One region of the Paenibacillus sp. FSL R7-0312 genome, then DNA from elsewhere that is predicted to be linked to it. Evidence: a T-box and tRNA genes for the amino acid it is inferred to sense, from the RefSeq annotation. Region 1 holds a T-box; the other holds one or more tRNA genes.
The links. The T-box of region 1 lies ahead of trpS (tryptophan--tRNA ligase). A T-box ahead of a tRNA ligase gene usually reads a tRNA of that ligase, here a tRNA-Trp.
Positions count from the first base shown of each region.

Region 2: it encodes a tRNA-Trp, which carries the amino acid that the T-box ahead of trpS (tryptophan--tRNA ligase) is inferred to sense. The anticodon was not compared.

Region 1 is NZ_JBBORE010000001.1:2,513,757-2,521,170, reverse strand. Features, by position in the region: gene MKX70_RS11120 (metal-dependent hydrolase) at 1-922, shown strand, start outside; gene MKX70_RS11115 (hypothetical protein) at 1,458-1,649, shown strand; gene trpS (tryptophan--tRNA ligase) at 1,646-2,635, opposite strand; T-box leader at 2,699-2,943, opposite strand; gene MKX70_RS11105 (aldose 1-epimerase) at 3,078-4,043, shown strand; gene MKX70_RS11100 (alpha/beta-type small acid-soluble spore protein) at 4,151-4,384, shown strand; gene MKX70_RS11095 (hypothetical protein) at 4,517-4,927, opposite strand; gene MKX70_RS11090 (M3 family oligoendopeptidase) at 5,313-7,112, opposite strand; gene MKX70_RS11085 (YycC family protein) at 7,217-7,372, shown strand; gene MKX70_RS11080 (hypothetical protein) at 7,369-7,414, shown strand, end outside.
Region 2 is NZ_JBBORE010000001.1:2,335,133-2,342,546, forward strand. Features, by position in the region: rRNA gene MKX70_RS10240 (16S ribosomal RNA) at 1-339, shown strand, start outside; rRNA gene MKX70_RS10245 (23S ribosomal RNA) at 728-3,656, shown strand; tRNA gene MKX70_RS10250 (tRNA-Asn) at 3,720-3,795, shown strand; tRNA gene MKX70_RS10255 (tRNA-Ser) at 3,799-3,888, shown strand; tRNA gene MKX70_RS10260 (tRNA-Glu) at 3,919-3,993, shown strand; tRNA gene MKX70_RS10265 (tRNA-Val) at 4,110-4,185, shown strand; tRNA gene MKX70_RS10270 (tRNA-Met) at 4,220-4,296, shown strand; tRNA gene MKX70_RS10275 (tRNA-Asp) at 4,301-4,378, shown strand; tRNA gene MKX70_RS10280 (tRNA-Phe) at 4,398-4,473, shown strand; tRNA gene MKX70_RS10285 (tRNA-Thr) at 4,494-4,569, shown strand; tRNA gene MKX70_RS10290 (tRNA-Tyr) at 4,575-4,660, shown strand; tRNA gene MKX70_RS10295 (tRNA-Trp) at 4,666-4,739, shown strand; tRNA gene MKX70_RS10300 (tRNA-His) at 4,766-4,841, shown strand; tRNA gene MKX70_RS10305 (tRNA-His) at 4,891-4,966, shown strand; tRNA gene MKX70_RS10310 (tRNA-Gln) at 4,985-5,059, shown strand; tRNA gene MKX70_RS10315 (tRNA-Gly) at 5,066-5,140, shown strand; tRNA gene MKX70_RS10320 (tRNA-Cys) at 5,147-5,220, shown strand; tRNA gene MKX70_RS10325 (tRNA-Leu) at 5,257-5,335, shown strand; partial or broken gene MKX70_RS10330 (MFS transporter) at 5,490-5,780, opposite strand; gene MKX70_RS33405 (hypothetical protein) at 5,701-5,928, opposite strand; gene MKX70_RS10335 (TetR/AcrR family transcriptional regulator) at 6,097-6,675, opposite strand; gene MKX70_RS10340 (carotenoid biosynthesis protein) at 6,832-7,414, shown strand, end outside.

The sequences.
Region 1 (7,414 bases):
ACTTGCCGGTGCCGTGATGGTTGCTACTGTACTCGCTTCTCAGGCACCGGATGCCGATACTGCGCTGCGGCTGAAGGACAACGCGGTTTATATCCGCAATCACAGGGGAATCACCCATTCCCTGCCCTTTTTACTGTTATGGCCGGCTCTGATCACAGTGGTCATAGGTCCGGTCTTCGGATTAACGGATCTCCATGCCTTAAGCCATATTGCGCTTTGGAGCTTTATCGGCGTTGCCATCCATGTGTTCTCGGATCTGTTCAACACTTATGGGACCCAGGCGGCACGCCCGTTCACCGAGAAATGGATTGCCTGGAATATTATCCACATCTTCGACCCGTTCATCTTCGGCAGCCATGCGGCAGCGATCATTCTCTGGATCAGCGGGATTGTGCCTCCGGCACCCTTGTTCATTACCCTATATGCAAGCATCGTCTTGTATTACATCTGGCGGACGCTCGTACATGCGCGTATCACACGTAACATCAAGAACAAGGATGTGCACCATAATGCTGGTGACCGGTACTATGTCATCCCTACGATTTCGCCTACACGCTGGAACGTGGTCAAAGCCAAGCCGGATGGCAGCTACAACGTCGGACTGCTGAACAACGGCAAGCTGGAATGGTTCAGGCATGCGGTGTGCTCCACTCACCCCGCTGTGGAACATTCGAAGTCCCATCCGGATATTCAGGCTTTTCTGTACTTTACCTCTTACGCTGTCGCCGAGGTCGAAGAGCTACCCTCCGGTTATATTGTACGCTGGGGGGATGTTCGTTATTTACACCGTAAGCAATTCCCGTTTGTTGCAGTACTGGTCATGGACAACCAGTATCACCCGCTGAATACTTATGTAGGCTGGCTCAGCAGTGAGAAGCTGGATGAACGCTTCGCCATTGATCCGGGAACAGTTAAGACCTAGCAGCGTAAACAATGCATACCTGAAGATGGCTGGCATCCGCCCTTGCGGATGCCAGCTTTTTAGTTTATGTGGCAATGAGTTGAAGTTCACCCTGTATTGTCCGGCCGGGATGTTGAGAATGTTGTATATAATGTAATGCAACTCTGAGCCTTAGATATTGGGATTACTTTAAGAATTGTTGTATGAAATACAGCAATCCCCCCGCTTAGCGGCTATGGAGGAGAAGAATGTTGCCTTTTGTGCAACAATTTTCAATTAGGGCGATTTAATAAAGGAAATGTTGTATTCTGTGCAGGATTCCGTCATTGGACCTTTACATAAACATTCCTATCTCTAGCTAAGCTTAACCAGCAGGTTAAATCTTCCTGAGGTCTATTTCTCTTGCCACCTCTTGACGCCCCGGACCGCATAAGGCACAATCACAATAAAGCGGTTACAGTTAATAGTTCATGATATGAATTGAAAATCCCGGGGTGCAGAAAGCACTCCGGGACTCACTCCACCGCTATTGCAGCAGAAAGGAAGGCTGGAACATATGGGTAAAGGTCTGTCACTGTGGTTCGCCTGCTCTTCAATTCTCATACTTACGGCAGCTTCCATTTCAATCAGCTATAACATTTGGCTGGCACTGCTGCTCGGTACCCTGTGCGTGCTCAACATTGGCTGGGGCTTCATCATCAAAGCCCGGCTGAGACGCAAGGCCGAGCGCAAGCTGCCCTCCTCTTAACGGTAAGGCAGGAAGCCCATCCGTTCCTTCACGCCTTCCAGTGTCCGGGCAGCACTGCTGCGCGCGCTTTCGGCACCTTGAGCCAGAATATCGCCCAGTGTGCCTGAGCTGCGGATCTCATGGTATCTCTGCTGGATGGGTTCAAGCAGGGCAACGATTACTTCGCCAAGATCTTTTTTGAAGCCGCCGTACATTTGCCCTTCATACTTGTCCGCTATCTGCTGGAGGCTCATTCCCGAGCATTCGGCATAGATACTCATCAGGTTGCTGATCTCAGGCTTATTGGCCGGATCAAATACCACTTCGCGTCCTGAATCCGTGGTTGCGCGGCTGATCTTTTTACGGATGATATCCGGCGGATCCAGCAGACCGATTCTGCTGCCGGCATTAGGGTCGCTTTTGCTCATTTTTTTGGTCCCGTCATCCAGAGACATAATCCGCGCTCCGACTTCAGGAATATACGGCTCAGGAATAGTGAAGAAATCACCGAACCGGTGATTGAAGCGCCCCGCCAAGTCGCGGGTCAGCTCCAGATGCTGCTTCTGGTCTTCACCCACCGGTACCAGATCGGCGTTGTAGACCAGGATATCTGCAGCCATCAGCGATGGATACACGAATAATCCGGCTCCTACGGATTCTTTGCCTGCCGATTTATCCTTAAACTGCGTCATCCGTTCCAGCTCACCCATAGCAGTCAGTGTCGTCAGAATCCATCCCAGCTCAGCATGCTGAGGCACGTGGGACTGCATGTAGACATGGGAGATGGCAGGATCAATGCCTGCAGCCAGATACAATGCAGCTACCGATTCCGAATTCTCACGAAGGGCAGCGGGATCTTGGGCAACCGTAATGGCATGCAGATCCACCACCATAAAGTAACATTCATATTCCCTTTGAAGCTTGACGAAATTCTTGATCGCTCCGATGTAATTTCCGAGTGTGAGCGAACCGCTGGGCTGAATCCCCGATAATACCTTTTTAGCCATGATCTTTATCCTCCATCATCTGTATATTCCGTGTGCGCCAGGACGCAAAAAGGCCCCACATCCGCAAGGGACGTGAGACCGTGGTACCACCCTTATTCGCTGCTCCTAAGTCATCCCTGGGGGACAGGCAAGCAGCCTTAGCTTCCGTTAACGGGGAAGAGCCGGCCGGTCTACTGAAGGCTTATTCAGCCCGTTCGATCGCGGCGCTCAAGGGTCCATTCGGTCAGAGGTGCACCACCGGTTCACATCAGCCACCGGCTTTCTGAAGGTACAGTCCATTGCTTACTTGTCCCTGTCATCACGTTGTTGTCATTCATTGTTGCCTTCATCATAGTGCGTGCCGGAGAAGTTGTCAAATCTCTAACCACCGTCACTTAAATCTGGTATGATAAGGATATTCGTGTATGATCTGATTACAGTTTATCAAAGGAGCATATCTCTTATGAAACAGGTGACCAAAGGGCAGTGGAACGGTTATGATACGTACATTTTGCATAGCCGTGAGCTGGAAGTCACGCTTTTGCCCCGGCTGGGGAACAATGTAATTTCCTTATGGGACCGCAAGGAGGAGCGGCAAATCCTGCGCCAGCCTGATGAAAGCGACTTGGCTTTTTATATTCAGAAACCTTATCACTTTGGCATTCCGCTTCTGGTACCGCCCGGCCGTATCCGAAACGGGCAGTTCGCGTTCGATGGCACCAGCTACCAGTTCGACCGGAATTCAGGCGATCATCATATTCACGGCCTGCACCGTACCCAAGCCTGGTGTGTCAGCGATATTGAAGAAGACGAGGAAGGCTGCGCGGTAACAACCGAATTCACAACTACGGATGATCCGGAGTGGATCAGGCAATTTCCCGAGCCGCTGAAGCTTGAGATGACATTCCGCCTGCAGGGGCCTGACCTGGTGCAGACACTTAAGGTTACCCATCTGGGCGGCAGTCGCATTCCATTTGGTATCGGCTATCATACATGGTTTATGCTTGACGGCGCCCCTGAGCGCTGGAGCATAACACTCCCTGTGCAAAGCGTTTATGAGCTAAATAACGAACTCCTGCCCAGCGGACATTTATTACCGCTCGGTGAACTCGATAGTCTTAACAGCCATATGAACCTCCAAGGCAAGAATCTGGATACGGCCCTGAGGATGGATGATCATCAGCCTGCCGAAGCGTTACTCATGCGCGATGACGGCTACGGACTGCGTTATTCGGTGGACAAGGAACATTTCCGCCACTGGGTCCTCTATACCAAAGGAGAGGCTGACCAGTTCCTCTGCATTGAACCGCTCACCTGGCTTCCGGATGCGCCGAATCTTCAGCAGGACGCTTCCTTCACAGGAATGCTTACGCTTGAACCGGGCCAGACACTGGTGCTTGGCAGCAGCTTGCAGATGATTTATCCCTGAGGGTAAATTTCATATAATTACCAGCCTCTAAACCTTCGAAATTCGTGCATGAATTCTCTCCCTAGCGCTCATACTATCTTCACAACGGGCGAAGGAGGTGAACAAACATGGGTCAAGCAGGTCAACAAGGTCGTGGTAGCCGTTCTAACAACCTGGTCGTTCCTCAAGCGAATGCAGCGCTGCAGCAGTTGAAATATGAAGCAGCACAAGAGCTTGGAGTAACTATCCCGGCTGACGGTTATTATGGGAACTACACTTCCCGCGAAACCGGTTCTTTGGGAGGATATATCACCAAACGTCTGGTGCAACTGGCAGAGCAACAACTGTCCGGTCGTTCGTAGTAACAGCCTTATCATAAGTATCCGGCCAAGCCTCATAGCTTAGGCCGAGCAGCTTCGCAGCCCTCCCGCGCTTCTCGTCGAAGCGCAGGGGGGCTTTTTATATGGGTATGCAAGATATATATAATCGGGTAATCAGCCAAAGGACTGGTCGGAGACATCTCCATGGTTACTGCGGGGATAGCGGATCATCAGGTTGGCCATATTGTAATTAGACTCCAGTGTCGCATCCACCACCACCATCCCCTGGCGGACGGCAAATTCATAGCTGATCTCGCCATGAGTCCAGCGCTTCTTATACTTCAGGCTCTCCAGAGCCATCACCCGGAAAGAAGATTGCTGACCCTTCGTTAATCCTTCCTGCTCCGCTGCATAGCTCCCGCTGCGCCCGGCAAGCGGATTATGACGGATGCCGAACTTGCCGATGATGTTATTTCTGATTTGTACAAATACGATACCGGAAGTCAATCCTGACAATTCTTCCTGCAGTTCCTTAAACACCAGATCGATTTGTCTTGCCAGCGATAGTTGTTCCGTTCTCAACATACATATCCTCCTAGAAGTTTTGTGGGTGATACAAGTTCCATGATTCAGCTTCACAAAAGCCGCTTCAATAACCTATGGCTTAAGTTTTGTGTGTAAAAATACAGAGTAGTAAAGTATCAGTCTAACAGCCCTTATATAAGGCTTTAGGCACATTATAGGTCACTAATTAAATGCATACAACATTATTCAACATAATTGGGTTATTATCCCTATGAATGCGCAAATTTCTTAATATCATTAGCTAAATCCATCCTTTTATCGCCTTTTTTCGACAAAAACACAACTAAAAAAGTCCCTGTATCCAGGGACTTTGCGTATTCGTACCATATTCTATAGCTATTGTTTTACTGCAAAAAAATCAATTCGCCTTATTTCCGACAAATTCTTAGGCCAGATGTGCTGTCATTTCCAGGAATTCATTAATATCTGCAGCAATCAAATCTGCGGCCCCCTGCCAGAAATCCGGCTTGGACAAATCCACGCCAAGATGCTTCGACACCAGATTCTCCAGTGTCATGACTCCGGTATCCTTCAGCAGGCTGTCATATTTATCAGCAAAGGATGCACCTTCCTGCAACGCAAGCCGGTACAGTCCGGTACTGAACATATATCCGACGGTGTAAGGGAAGTTGTAGAACGGCACATCCGTGATATAGAAATGAAGCTTGGAGGCCCAGAAATGCGGGTGGTACTCCGAGAGCACACCGCAGAAGGCTTCTTTCTGCGCTTCTTCCATCAGGGCAGACAGTTCTTCCGCATTCACCAGACCCTCTTTGCGTTTCTCGTAGAAGCGGGTCTCAAACAGGAAGCGGGCGTGAATATTCATGAAGAACGCTACGCTGTTCTGAATCTTCGCTTCAAGCAGCGCCAGCTTCTCCTCAGCATTGCCTGCGGATTTCACCTGCGCATCAGCCACAATGACTTCGGCGAAGGTTGAGGCCGTCTCAGCCACATTCATGGCATAGTTCTGATTGAACAGCGGCTGGTCATCCAGCAGGAACGAATGATAGGCGTGACCGAGCTCATGCGCAAGCGTCGATACATTGGACGGAGTACCGCTGTAGGTCATAAAAATGCGCGATTCTTTGCTCTCCGGGAATGATACGCAGAATCCCCCGGGACGTTTGGCTGCACGGTCTTCGACCTCAATCCAGTCATTGTCGAAAGCTTGTTCGGCGAAGTCCGCCAGCTTCGGACTGAATTTGCGGAACTGGGTGACGATGTCGGCTGCCGCTTGTTCATAAGGGATTTTGCCGGAGGACTTGCCTACAGGCGCTTCCACATCAACCCAAGCCAGAGATTCCAGACCAAGAAGCTTCGCCTTGCGCTGCAGATAGGACACAATTGCAGGCTTGTTCTTCGTAATAACCTCCCACATCACATCGAGCGATTCCCGAGTCATACGGTTAATGCCAAGCGGCTCATTCAGCACATCCTCCCAGCCCCGGCCTTTGTAGAGCTTCAGGCGGAATCCGGCCAGATGGTTAAGGGTGTCGGCACAATAATCAGCAGCGCCGGCCCAGGCCTCTTCCCATTTGCGGAACATGGCGCTGCGGACCTCAGGGTCCTCGTCATCCAGCTTGTTGAAGGCTTGACCGGCAGATAGCAGCTTCATGCCCTCTTCATCCTCAAAAGGAATCTGGACCCGGCTCACGATCGTTTCGTAATGCTCGCTCCACCCATGGTATCCATCAACTGCCAGTTCAAGCGCAAGGCTCTCAAGCTCCGGGCTCATCTTCTCACGGGCCAGATCACGGCTCTCACTTAGTACGAAGTTCAGCGGGGCAATCTCCGGCCGGTCCATCCATTCAGCCCACACCCCATCCGGAGTCTGGCGCAGCACATTATCGAATGCAGAGCTGACGCCCTCAAAACCGGCCCGCATGCCAGTTACCTTGGACGACAGCCTTACAGCCCCTTTGTCCTGCTGGTTCTGGGCTCCCAGACAGCCGGTGAATTCTGAAGCCTGCGTGAGCCGTCCGGCACAGCTCTGCAGCAGTTCGATCACACCGTCCAGCGACTCCGTGGACGCAGCATCGGTTGGCGCAACTGCCGCAGCGACCTGCCGGCGCAAGCTTTCAATGTCTTCTTCCAGATGGTTCAAAAAACTCTCAAACTGGGGGGAAGCCGAACCTCCAGGGAAAATGGAATCCAGTTCCCATGTCAATGATAAAGGCTGTTTCATGTATTCTCACCGTTCCTTTGTTCATATTGGTTTTCTTTGTATTTGTGCTGCAGCCATGGTAAAGTGAATTACGATAGTCCACCAATGTTAAGGAGGCCACCCTTGTGAAGCCACTGCAAATTTCGCCGGAAACGGCCATTACGTTATCCAAACAACTCGGCGTTCCGCTGGAACACCTGATGCATATGCCTCAACATATCCTGCTGCAAAAAATCGCCGAATTATCCAAGAAAGCAAGTTCAGAGCAGGACAAGCAATGATTCCCTTCAGCCATACCTGGCCTTATGATATTATTCTGGGAG
Region 2 (7,414 bases), 180 kb from region 1:
CCCCTTATGACCTGGGCTACACACGTACTACAATGGCCGGTACAACGGGAAGCGAAACCGCGAGGTGGAGCCAATCCCAGCAAAGCCGGTCTCAGTTCGGATTGCAGGCTGCAACTCGCCTGCATGAAGTCGGAATTGCTAGTAATCGCGGATCAGCATGCCGCGGTGAATACGTTCCCGGGTCTTGTACACACCGCCCGTCACACCACGAGAGTTTACAACACCCGAAGTCGGTGGGGTAACCCGCAAGGGAGCCAGCCGCCGAAGGTGGGGTAGATGATTGGGGTGAAGTCGTAACAAGGTAGCCGTATCGGAAGGTGCGGCTGGATCACCTCCTTTCTATGGAGAATCGTTTCCTGCAACGGAAACATTCAAATCGGAAGCTAAAGCTTCCACAATGAACCTTAGGGTTCAAACACTCACTCGTTGGTCAGTTTTGAGAGTTTAAGCTCTCATCTTTAAACTGTCTGAATTTTCGAACATCACAGTCGTGATTGTCCCGAAATTTCAGCACCTTGATCCTTGAAAACTGGATACCGAAACGAATTTGCGTTTTAGAACATCTTTTAGCTGAAACTTGTGTAAGCAAGTTGAAATAGTTATTAGTCATGCTGAGCGATGGTTTTGGATTATGAGCGACTTTTGGCTTTAAACAGACTAGCGGACGGATTCATCCGGAAGCGCTGTTTAAAACAAGATGAGCGAATGAGCCAATACCGGAGCGATTGGTTAAGCTAATAAGAGCACACGGAGGATGCCTAGGCGCCAGGAGCCGACGAAGGACGTGGCGAACAACGAAACTGCCTCGGGGAGCTGTAAGCAAGCTTTGATCCGGGGGTGTCCGAATGGGGAAACCCAGCTGTGGTAATTCGCAGTTACTCGTATCTGAATACATAGGATACGCAGAGGCAGACCAGGGGAACTGAAACATCTAAGTACCCTGAGGAAGAGAAAACAATAGTGATTCCGTCAGTAGCGGCGAGCGAACGCGGAACAGCCTAAACCAAGGGGCTTGCCCCTTGGGGTTGTGGGACGTCTCACATGGAGTTACAAAGGAATATGGTAGGTGAAGAGGTCTGGAAAGGCCCGCGATAGAGGTAAAAGCCCTGTAGCCTAAACTGTGTTCTCTCCGAGACGGATCCCGAGTAGTGCGGGGCACGTGAAACCCCGTATGAATCCAGCAGGACCATCTGCTAAGGCTAAATACTACCTGGCGACCGATAGTGAAACAGTACCGTGAGGGAAAGGTGAAAAGCACCCCGGAAGGGGAGTGAAATAGAACCTGAAACCGTGTGCTTACAAAAAGTCAGAGCCCTATTACTGGGTGATGGCGTGCCTTTTGTAGAATGAACCGGCGAGTTACGTTTAACATGCAAGGTTAAGTCGAGAAGACGGAGCCGCAGCGAAAGCGAGTCTGAATAGGGCGAATGAGTATGTGGACGTAGACCCGAAACCGTGTGATCTACCCCTGTCCAGGGTGAAGGTGCGGTAACACGCACTGGAGGCCCGAACCCACGCATGTTGAAAAATGCGGGGATGAGGTGGGGGTAGCGGAGAAATTCCAATCGAACTCGGAGATAGCTGGTTCTCCCCGAAATAGCTTTAGGGCTAGCCTCGGTGAATGGAGTGGTGGAGGTAGAGCACTGATTGGGTGCGGGGCCCGCAAGGGTTACCAAGCTCAGTCAAACTCCGAATGCCATTAACTTCTTGCCGGGAGTCAGACAGTGAGTGCTAAGATCCATTGTCAAAAGGGAAACAGCCCAGACCATCAGCTAAGGTCCCCAAGTGTGTGTTAAGTGGGAAAGGATGTGGAGTTGCACAGACAACCAGGATGTTGGCTTAGAAGCAGCCACCATTGAAAGAGTGCGTAATAGCTCACTGGTCGAGTGACTCTGCGCCGAAAATGTAACGGGGCTAAACACACCACCGAAGCTATGGCTAGATACTTTGTATCTGGGGTAGGGGAGCGTTGTATGTGGGTTGAAGGTGTACCGTAAGGAGCGCTGGACAGCATACAAGTGAGAATGCCGGTATGAGTAACGAAAAGATCAGTGAGAATCTGATCCGCCGAAAGCCCAAGGTTTCCTGAGGAAGGCTCGTCCGCTCAGGGTAAGTCGGGACCTAAGGCGAGGCCGAAAGGCGTAGTCGAAGGACAACAGTTTGAAATTACTGTACCACCGTAATCCGCTATGAGCGATGGGGTGACGCAGGAGGGTAGTGACGCGGACTGATGGATGTGTCCGTCTAAGCAGTGAGGCTGATGTGTAGGCAAATCCGCACATCAATAAGGCTGGGCTGTGATGGGGAGCGAAAATTGTAGTAGCGAAGGTCATGATCTCACACTGCCAAGAAAAGCCTCTAGCCAGGAGAAGGTGCCCGTACCGCAAACCGACACAGGTAGGCGAGAAGAGAATTCTAAGGCGCGCGGAAGAACTCTCGTTAAGGAACTCGGCAAAATGACCTCGTAACTTCGGGAGAAGAGGTGCCTCGGTAGGGTGAATAGCCCGAGGGGGCCGCAGTGAAAAGGCCCAAGCGACTGTTTAGCAAAAACACAGGTCTGTGCGAAGCCGCAAGGCGAAGTATACGGGCTGACGCCTGCCCGGTGCTGGAAGGTTAAGGGGAGTGGTTAGGGGCAACCCGAAGCTGTGAACCGAAGCCCCAGTAAACGGCGGCCGTAACTATAACGGTCCTAAGGTAGCGAAATTCCTTGTCAGGTAAATTCTGACCCGCACGAATGGCGTAACGACTTGGGCGCTGTCTCAACGAGAGATCCGGTGAAATTTTAATACCTGTGAAGATGCAGGTTACCCGCGACAAGACGGAAAGACCCCATGGAGCTTTACTGCAGCTTGATATTGAATTTGGGTACGATCTGTACAGGATAGGTGGGAGCCGTTGAGGCAGGAGCGCAAGCTTCTGCGGAGGCGCCGTTGGGATACCACCCTGATCGTATCTAGGTTCTAACCTAGTACCCTAAGCGGGTACGGGGACCGTGTCAGGCGGGCAGTTTGACTGGGGCGGTCGCCTCCTAAAGAGTAACGGAGGCGTTCAAAGGTTCCCTCAGAATGGTTGGAAATCATTCGCAGAGTGCAAAGGCATAAGGGAGCTTGACTGCGAGACCTACAAGTCGAGCAGGGACGAAAGTCGGACTTAGTGATCCGGTGGTACCGCATGGAAGGGCCATCGCTCAACGGATAAAAGCTACCCTGGGGATAACAGGCTTATCTCCCCCAAGAGTCCACATCGACGGGGAGGTTTGGCACCTCGATGTCGGCTCATCGCATCCTGGGGCTGAAGTAGGTCCCAAGGGTTGGGCTGTTCGCCCATTAAAGCGGTACGCGAGCTGGGTTCAGAACGTCGTGAGACAGTTCGGTCCCTATCTGTCGTGGGCGCAGGAAATTTGAGAGGAGCTGTCCTTAGTACGAGAGGACCGGGATGGACGTACCGCTGGTGCATCAGTTGTTCCGCCAGGAGCATGGCTGAGTAGCTACGTACGGACGGGATAAGCGCTGAAAGCATCTAAGCGTGAAGCCCCCCTCAAGATGAGATTTCCCAACTAGTAAGACCCCTTGAAGACGACGAGGTAGATAGGTTGGAGGTGGAAGTGCAGCAATGCACGGAGCTGACCAATACTAATCGGTCGAGGGCTTATCCAAATTTCTTAGAGCGCAGATTCGTTTCGGATTCAGTTTTCAGGCGATCAAGCTTGATATGTATATTCCCTGATAGCTCAGTTGGTAGAGCACTCGACTGTTAATCGAGTTGTCACAGGTTCGAGTCCTGTTCGGGGAGCCATTTGGAGAGGTGTCCGAGTTTGGCCGAAGGAGCACGATTGGAAATCGTGTAGGCGCCACAAGCGTCTCGAGGGTTCGAATCCCTCTCTCTCCGTAGCTTTACTTTACAAGTAGTTAACAGCATGGCTCGTTGGTCAAGGGGTTAAGACACCTCCCTTTCACGGAGGTAACATGGGTTCGAATCCCATACGAGTCACCAATTTCTTCTTCGATTAATGGGATGAGAATTCCCTGGGTTCGTTGAAGCATAGGCATCGTAAGGAATACATCGCAATCTCGTAACGGAGTGGAGAGTATCTCATACGAGTCATATATGGAGGCTTAGCTCAGCTGGGAGAGCATCTGCCTTACAAGCAGAGGGTCGGGGGTTCGAACCCCTCAGCCTCCACCATCTATCTTTTAATAGAATAGATCTTTAACATTGACGCGGGGTGGAGCAGCCCGGTAGCTCGTCGGGCTCATAACCCGAAGGCCGCAGGTTCAAATCCTGCCCCCGCAACCAATTTGGAACCGTGGTGTAGTTGGCCTAACATGCCTGCCTGTCACGCAGGAGATCGCGGGTTCGAATCCCGTCGGTTCCGCCATCTTTATGAAAAAATGTTCGGCTCGGTAGCTCAGTCGGTAGAGCAAAGGACTGAAAATCCTTGTGTCGGGGGTTCGATTCCCTCCCGCGCCACCATATTTCTTACAACTTAATACGCCGGTGTAGCTCAATTGGTAGAGCAACTGACTTGTAATCAGTAGGTTGGGGGTTCAAGTCCTCTCGCCGGCACCATCCTCGGAGGCTTAGCGAAGTGGCCAAACGCATCAGACTGTAAATCTGCTCACGTACGTGTTCGGTGGTTCGAATCCATCAGCCTCCACCATTTTTAGGGGCATAGTTTAAAGGTAGAACAACGGTCTCCAAAACCGTTGGTGTGGGTTCAATTCCTGCTGCCCCTGCCAAGTAATATCCTATAAAATTTAATATGGCGATCGTGGCGAAGTGGTTAACGCACCGGATTGTGGTTCCGGCATTCGTGGGTTCGAGACCCATCGGTCGCCCCATTTCTTTTATAAGAGTTATAAGGCATTGCAATTAAATAAGCTTCATATGGCGACTGTGGCGAAGGGGTTAACGCACCGGATTGTGGTTCCGGCATTCGTGGGTTCGAGACCCATCAGTCGCCCCATTTTATTAAATCAAATGTTGGGGATTAGCCAAGCGGTAAGGCAACGGACTTTGACTCCGTCATTCATAGGTTCGATTCCTATATCCCCAGCCATTATATGCGGACGTGGCTCAGCGGTAGAGCATCGCCTTGCCAAGGCGAGGGTCGCGGGTTCGATTCCCGTCGTCCGCTCCATTTTTTGGTGCCATAGCCAAGTGGTAAGGCAAAGCTCTGCAAAAGCTTTATCCCCAGTTCAAATCTGGGTGGCACCTCCATTTTATTTTAGAATCAATTGTAAATAATATGTATATGCCGGCGTGGCGGAATGGCAGACGCGCTCGACTCAAAATCGAGTGGGAAACCGTGGAGGTTCGAGTCCTCTCGCCGGTATCTGCTAAAAGAGTTCATCAGAGATATTCTCTGGTGGGCTCTTTTTTCTTTTTATTTGAGCTGTATTCTCTTACTCCAGTTATGCGTAGAACTATCAAGATCCAGGCAATCTTTATCAGAACCAACAAATTGATTTCTAGCCGCACCTAGACCAACGATACCTCATGCCTGCCCCCACAGCTAAGGGAACACTAATACCGGAAGCTACCGCCCCGCATAGATTCAGGGAAACAGAATATCCCACTGTCCATAGTACCCATTTGCTGCGGAAACTCCCGTTTGATCAGGCTCGGAAGTAATACATTACATAGGGGAATAGCAAACCTCAGAATTGCAGTTCCAACATACAAGGTCACTCCGCCCGATTACGACTGAACAGCAATGGTCCCACCGATGTGAGGGGAGCACGCAAATTCGCTGCGATAAAAATAATTCCTACGATCATGAACCAGAGTGTCGCTTGCTTGCGAATACCGGTTCTGGAGACGGACAGCTTCCTCAGCTTTATGACCATCCTGATTGGCAATGGCTTGATAAATCAGGTCATAGGAGTCGAGATAAAAGCCGCATCTTTGCTTCGTTTCCAAAACCATGTTCTGACCTCCAGGCTCTCGAACTTATCGGTATGCTGAATCACTTTTCTTATTACTGACCCCAAAATACTGGAGGAGCAGACATAAGTCCCATCCCCTTGCCTGGTCTTCAGCAGAAGAGCAGAGAAGCGGCCCTCAAAAATGAGCGTCCGCTTCATTTTAAATAATTTATAATTCTTCGGAATAAAATGCTTTGGATACTGCCTCTGTGGCTTTATCAATAAAAGCTGCAACTTTACTGGGGCTTTCCTTCAAACCACTACTCACCCACTTTTTTATAATGGCTATACTGCCATGAGCGGCAAACGTATACCAAGACTCAAATAATTGTGGATCAAAATATTTTAATTCCTGCTTCCATCGCTCAATGGTTAAATCGTGACTGATATAAAGGATTCTTTCTAATAATTCTTTATCGCCATGCTCTGAGAACAGAACCTCACAAATCGTTTTATTCGCTTTTATATATTTACATAATTCATAAGATAGCTTTTCAGGAGTTTTAACGTCAGAAGAATTAATCCCAAGTTGCTTAATTTCTTCGTAAAGATCATTCTCGATCGTTGAAAGAAGCTCAAACTGATTAGCATAGTGTGAATAAAAGGTGTTGCGATTAATGTTTGCTTCGCTGCAAATGTCGGTCACTGTAACTTTATTGATAGACCGTTCTGTCAAAAGCTTCAACAAGCTTTCTTTTATAACCATTTTTGTATATCTCACTCTGTGATCTGCTTTTTTGTCTGCCATAATATCCTCCCCATATAAAATAAAAAATGAACAAAACTAATGTGATTTGTATGATAACTAACATAATTCAAACGAACAGCCTGTTGTTTTACTAACATGGTGATATTATAATTTATTTGAACGTTCGATTCAAATTAAATTAAATGGAGGTAAAATATGGGAGATATAACTGTAGTCCCTGTATGGATTATTCAAGATATTATGGTATTAATTGCTGCTGTTCTAATGGTTTTCTATATCCTTGATAAGGAAGAACATCCTAAAACGGTTCTAATGCAATTTATAGGTTTTGTGTTTTTTTACGCAGCTGTTTTTGAAATTACTGCGTCATCTCTTGGGGAAGGTTTCTACGCCTATGGGCGGAGTATTTTAATGTTATTTAATATACCTATTACTGTCCCTATAATTGAGTTTCTGATCATTTATTCAACTTTGCGTGTTCTAAAGTCTGTAAATATACCGTCCTGGACTAAACCCTTTATTACGGGATTAAGCGCTATGGTGTTTGACTTTTCATTGGATCCGGTGGCCGTTAAACAGATATTTCAGACCATGGAAGGAAGCATTGCAAGATGGACGTATTATCCGCTGGCCGGTGAACCTCAAATCTATGGGGAACCTGTGATGAATTTTACAGGATGGATTTATATAGCGGGATATTGGACAGTCTTTATTCTAATTGGTGAATGGTGGCATAAAAAGAAAGGCTACAGTAAATCCGTTGGTTACATTTATCCGT